2 regions of the Enterobacter kobei genome follow, and region 2 is predicted to be linked to the other one. Evidence: predicted binding sites of a transcription regulator. Region 2 holds the regulator's gene; the other holds the start of a gene.

Region 1 (3,211 bases), 1.8 Mb from region 2:
TTCAGGAAAAACTCAATGTTAATAATCCGCACCGAACTGTATTAAAATGCAGCAGGTAATAAGGAGGGTTATGCACCAAAATAATGAAATTTTTATGACGCTGCATCAAAACAAGGCAAGCAAAACGTTTCGATAAAAATAAAACATTTTTGAGCGTAGATACATACAGAATATATGCAACAATTCATCGCTTCGTTTATAAGGATAAATAATCGCCAGTTTTCAGTATCCTGAAAGTACTATTAACTGGTGCTAAATTATCTGCCTTGCCACTTAACGCGTTTTCAGGGAGGGATTACACCTGGACTGAACCAGACCACAGTCCCTCCCGGGACACGGCAATCAGCGCTCAGCCACCAGACGGATAAAATCGTCCTGATCCTGGTTGTTTTCAGCGACAGCCTCTTTTGACTCGTCTTTCCCTTCCAGTTCGTTAGCCTCGCACAGACGACGCAGCAGCGCATTCTGACGCTTTTGCTGATCGAGCAGCGCTTCCAGCAGTTCAATCTGCTCGTTTGTACGGGAACTGGCACGGTTCACGAAAAAACACATGACCAGACCCACCAGCAGAACAACCAAAGAGATCATCAGGGATGCTACATTCAGCAACCCTGAGTTCAGTAACTCACCCATTTCACCACCTCAATAAAAACGCCTATTTTACCACTGGTGCGAAGGAAGGAAATCACCTTAAGAAAAAATGCGTGCTACCACGGGATAAACTTATTGATTGCGCAAACGCCGCTAAAAAACTGTACATCCTGATCGCACATCACATTGATCGTCTGCGTCCATAACACCACGCACGCTATCAGTACGACAATCAGAATCACCCAGCGTATTTTTTTCACTCCACACTCCGTCTAAAGACCTGATACAACCAGGTTATCACGGTGACCTTAAACAAGGACTAACTGTACCAACATCAGGTCTTTTTCAGAATCCTGCACTTGTTTCATTACGTAAACCGTTTAGGCTAGCCTCATGATAACAACGATAAAAGAGGTAACAATGCGCGTAATCATTCGAACGATTATAGTACTGGCGATACTCTGGATTGGACTTTTGTTAACCGGCTACGGTGTGCTTGTGGGAAGCACCGAAAATGCAGCAGGCTTAGGTATTCAGTGTAAGTACGTAACAGCACAAGGCGTAAGCACGGCGCAGTATCTCCATTCTGATAGCGGCATCATTGGTTTAACCAACTGCCCGGTACTGAGAAAGATGTCCGTAGTGGTTGATAATGGCTAACTGGCCTGGTTAACCACTGACGAAAAACGCCGCAGAAGATGCGGCGTTTTTTTATGCTAAAACGCGTTAAAAGGGATAGTCGTGATAGCCCATCTGCTCGGAAATCTTACGCGCGGCAGTGTGCAGAATAGCCACATACTCGTGCAGACGCTCTTCTGAGAAGCGCAGGGTTGGGAAAGAGATACTTAAACCCGCGATCACCACGCCAAAACGGTCAAACACCGGAACGCCGATGCAGCGCAGCCCTTCTTCCTGCTCTTCGTTATCTTCGCCGTATCCTTGTTCACGCACCTTGTCGAGTACCGTTAACAGTTCATCAGTATTGGTAATGGTTCGTTCCGTACTGCGTTTATATTCCACACCATCAAGGATCTGCTTCACCTCTTCGCGATCGCGCCACGCCAGCAGAACCTTGCCAATTGCCGTGCTATAAAGCGGGTTGCGGCGGCCAATGCGCGAATACATACGCAGGTTGTACATGGAGTCGATTTTATGGATGTAAACAATGCTGTCTTCATCCAGTGCACCCAGGTGGATGGTCTCTTTGGTCAGACGGGAGATCTCACGCATCTGAATGTCCGCGCTGCGGATCAAATCAACGTTTTGCAGCGCCCGGGCACCCAGTTCGAACAGCTTTAGCGTCAGAGAGTATTTTTCAGACTCTCCTTCCTGCGCTACATAACCCAGTGACTTCATGGTTTGCAAAAAGCGGTAAACGGTGCTTTTCGACATCATCACACGCTGCGACAACTCTGTAATACCAATTTCACGCTCTTCTCCGAGCGCCTGTAAGATGCCAAACACCTTCAGCACGGAAGAAACAGAATCTGGCTGTTTATCCAAATCCGCAATTGCCATTTACCACCTCATAGAGAGTGTTTTATAAAAATCAGAACCGGTTTTTATTATAAATTCCTGTGATGTTACCTGCAATCAATGCGCGTTTGTTTCGTTACAAATCTGCGACATATAACGGCGTTAACAGTGCTAAAATCGTTACCCTGAGAATAATTTCACCCTGAGCTTTTTATCCCCGATGGAAAAGAACCTTTCCGATGGTCTGCCTTTGCCCCTGCGGTACGGCGCCATTGCTACGATTATTATTGGGATCTCAATGGCCGTCCTTGATGGCGCGATTGCGAACGTTGCCCTGCCCACTATCGCCAGCGACCTGCAGGCATCCCCGGCCAGCTCGATATGGATTGTTAACGCCTATCAGATTGCGATTGTGATTTCCCTGCTCTCCTTCTCTTTCCTCGGCGACATGTTCGGCCACCGTCGGGTCTATCAGTGCGGCCTGGTGGTGTTCACCTTTACCTCGCTGTTATGCGCCCTGTCTGACTCATTGCACACGCTGACGCTGGCGCGCATAGCGCAGGGCTTTGGAGGTGCGGCGCTGATGAGTGTAAATACGGCATTGATCCGCTTGATCTATCCGCAACGCCACCTTGGACGCGGGATGGGAATAAACTCGTTTATAGTCGCGGTTTCCTCCGCCGCCGGACCAACAATTGCAGCAGCCATACTTTCTGTCGCCTCATGGCAATGGCTCTTTGCCATAAACGTGCCGCTGGGTATCGTGGCTATCTTCTTTGCCCTGCGTTTTCTTCCTGCTAACGGCCCCAAAAGTACCATGCCGCGTTTTGACGTCCCCAGCGCAGTGATGAATGCACTGACCTTTGGTCTGCTGATTACAGCCCTGAGCGGCTTTGCTCAGGGGCAATCCATGGCGCTTACCGGCATCGAGCTTATCGCCCTGCTGGTAACAGGATTCTTCTTTGTTCGCCGTCAGCTCGCCCTGCCCGTTCCTTTGCTGCCGGTAGATCTGCTGCGTATCCCCCTCTTTTCGCTCTCCATCTGTACGTCCATTTGCTCGTTCTGCGCTCAGATGCTGGCGCTGGTTTCTCTGCCCTTCTTTCTGCAAAGCGTGATAGGACGTTCGGAGGTGGAGACCGGGCTG
Region 2 (3,211 bases):
GATTTCGATATCCAGCCAGACGGGGGGATTAAGCGCGGTGCCGCGCCACTGTTCAAGCTGAGCGGTGATGGCCTCCAGATCGCCTTTCAGCACCGCCAGCGGCTGGGTGACCGGCACCTCCAGCGTCTCGACGGCACTGAGTTTGCCCTCGCTGAAGCTCACCAGATGCACGGATTTGGCTTTGCCGGTTTCATCGAAACTGAGCGAAATAGGGGATCCGCAGTAGCGAATATGTTCGCAGCCGCCGATAACCTGGGCGCGGTGAATATGCCCGAGCGCAATGTAGTCCGCAGGCGGGAAGTTCTGCGCCGGAAAGGCGTCCAGCGTGCCGATATAGATGTCACGCACGGCGTCACTTTTACTGACCCCAACGGTGGTGAGATGCCCGGTCGCAATCACCGGTATCGGCTGTTCGCCACGCAGGTTGCAGGCATCCGCGTGCTGCTGGTGATAATAGTCGGTGATGGCCTGTAATAAATGTTGCTGCTTTTCCGTGCCCGACAGTCCCGCCTGACTTTGTACGATATCGCGCGGGCGTAAAAAGGGGATCGGGCACAGCACTGCCCCCGGCGTACCGTCGCGTTTTTTCAGGATCTGCGGGGCATGCCCGGCGCTGGCGACGACGGTAGTATTGAGAAACGCCAGAATGTCGCGGGATTCATTGAGCGTTGCCACGGAGTCATGGTTACCGGCGACTATCACCAGATGACAGCCGGTCTGCTGCAAGTTCACCACGAAGCGGTTATACAGCTCGCGCGCATAGCTGGGGGGCGACCCCGTATCAAAGATGTCACCCGCGACAATAATCGCATCGACCTCGTGGGCCTGCGCCGTCTCCAGCAGCCAGTTCAGGAACGCTTCATGTTCAGCCGCACGGCTTTTGCTGTAAAAATTTTGACCGAGATGCCAGTCCGAGGTGTGAAGTATGCGCATAGCGGTTCCGTGGCAAAAATGAGAAAGCAGGATTATAAACGTTCAGAGAAGGGAAAATAACCGCTGTAATAAAACAACGGTTTGCCCGCTACCGTGGTAATGTTTTTCATAAATCTGTCATAAATCTGACGCATAATGGCGCCGAATTACAAACGTGTAACTTAATAAGATAAGACAGGGCAAAGTATGGCGAGACGTATTCTGGTCGTAGAAGATGAAGCTCCAATTCGTGAAATGGTGTGCTTCGTGCTCGAGCAAAATGGCTTCCAGCCGGTTGAAGCGGAAGATTATGACAGCGCAGTGAACCAGCTGAATGAACCCTGGCCCGATCTGATTCTGCTGGACTGGATGTTGCCTGGCGGCTCCGGACTGCAGTTTATCAAACACCTGAAGCGTGAGGCACTCACCCGCGACATCCCGGTTGTGATGCTCACGGCGCGCGGAGAGGAAGAGGATCGCGTGCGCGGATTAGAAACCGGCGCGGACGATTACATCACTAAACCGTTCTCCCCAAAAGAGCTGGTCGCCCGCATTAAAGCCGTGATGCGCCGTATTTCACCGATGGCGGTGGAAGAGGTGATAGAGATGCAGGGACTCAGCCTTGACCCTACCTCGCACCGCGTGATGACCGGCGAAAACCCCCTCGATATGGGCCCTACCGAATTTAAACTCCTGCACTTCTTTATGACTCACCCGGAACGCGTATACAGCCGCGAGCAGTTGCTGAATAACGTCTGGGGAACTAACGTGTATGTCGAAGACCGGACGGTTGACGTACATATTCGCCGCCTGCGAAAAGCGCTGGAACTGAGCGGCCACGATCGCATGGTACAGACGGTCCGCGGCACGGGTTATCGTTTTTCGACCCGTTTCTGAACAATGACAGGAGTGTGACGCGTGCTGGAACGTCTGTCATGGAAAAGGCTCGTCTTTGAACTGATCTTATGCTGTATTCCGGCCTTCCTTCTTGGGGCCTTTCTCGGACATCTGCCGTGGTTTCTGCTGGCGTCGGTCACCGGGCTGCTGATCTGGCATTTCTGGAACCTGCTGCGCCTCTCCTGGTGGCTGTGGGTTGACCGCAGTATGACCCCACCGCCGGGCAGCGGCAGCTGGGAGCCCCTGCTGTACGGCCTGCACCAGATGCAGATGCGTAATAAAAAGCGCCGTCGCGAGCTGGGAAGCCTGATTAAGCGTTTTCGCAGCGGGGCGGAGTCGTTGCCGGATGCGGTCATCCTGACCACTGAAGAAGGCACCATCTTCTGGTGTAACGGCCTGGCGCAACAGCTGCTGGGCCTTCGCTGGCCGGACGATAACGGTCAGAACATCCTTAACCTTTTACGCTATCCCGAATTCACGCTGTATCTGAAAAAGCGTGATTTTACCCGCCCGCACAATCTGAAGCTCAATAATGGTCGCCATCTGGAAATCCGCGTGATGCCTTACAGCGATAAGCAGTGGCTGATGGTGGCGCGCGATGTCACCCAAATGCACCAGCTTGAGGGCGCGCGCCGTAATTTCTTTGCGAACGTCAGCCACGAACTGCGTACTCCGTTGACCGTGCTTCAGGGTTATCTGGAGATGATGCAGGAGCAAACGCTGGAAGGTGCGCCGCGTGAAAAAGCGCTGCATACCATGCGCGAGCAAACGCATCGCATGGAAGGGCTGGTGAAGCAGCTGCTGACGCTCTCGAAGATTGAAGCGGCGCCTACGCTTGCGCTGAATGACACGATAGATGTGCCGATGATGCTGCGGGTTGTGGAGCGTGAAGCGCAGACGTTAAGCCACAAAAAGCATCACCTGACCTTCGAGGTCGACAGCACGCTAAAGGTGCTGGGCAGTGAGGATGAGCTTCGTAGCGCCATATCCAACCTGGTGTACAACGCGGTGAACCATACGCCGGAAGGGACGGATATTATGGTGCGCTGGAACCGTACCCCTACGGGCGCCGAGTTTAGCGTGGAAGATAACGGGCCGGGGATCGCACCGGAGCATATCCCGCGTCTGACCGAACGCTTCTACCGCGTGGATAAAGCGCGGTCGCGGCAAACAGGGGGGAGCGGCCTGGGGCTGGCGATTGTGAAGCACGCGGTAAATCACCACGAAAGCCGACTTGATATTCAGAGTACGCTGGGGAAAGGAACCCGCTTCAGTTTCGTTATTCCGGAACGATTAATTGCCAAAAAGACCGCCTGAGGGCAGGTGTGTCATTTTCCCTTTCCACGGGTCAGCGTCTGCTGGCCCGTTTGCTTTGCAGTCAAGCGAAACGCGGATGAATAAT

What was found. Region 2 encodes PhoB, which activates phosphate uptake and scavenging genes when phosphate is short. Its sites were predicted from a motif close to CTGTCATAAAACTGNCNNAT; they were not measured.
Region 1: a site for PhoB is predicted at 2,201-2,220, ahead of kdgR (DNA-binding transcriptional regulator KdgR). Genes of this name have one in related genera too.

The regions. Positions count from the first base shown of each region.
Region 1 covers NZ_CP017181.1:2,809,650-2,812,860, forward strand. The annotation lists gene BFV64_RS13560 (YebO family protein) at 343-633, opposite strand; gene mgrB (PhoP/PhoQ regulatory lipoprotein MgrB) at 708-851, opposite strand; gene BFV64_RS13570 (YobH family protein) at 1,012-1,251, shown strand; gene kdgR (DNA-binding transcriptional regulator KdgR) at 1,318-2,109, opposite strand; gene BFV64_RS13580 (MFS transporter) at 2,288-3,211, shown strand, end outside.
Region 2 covers NZ_CP017181.1:1,002,559-1,005,769, forward strand. The annotation lists gene sbcD (exonuclease subunit SbcD) at 1-933, opposite strand, end outside; gene phoB (phosphate response regulator transcription factor PhoB) at 1,120-1,809, shown strand; gene phoR (phosphate regulon sensor histidine kinase PhoR) at 1,831-3,126, shown strand.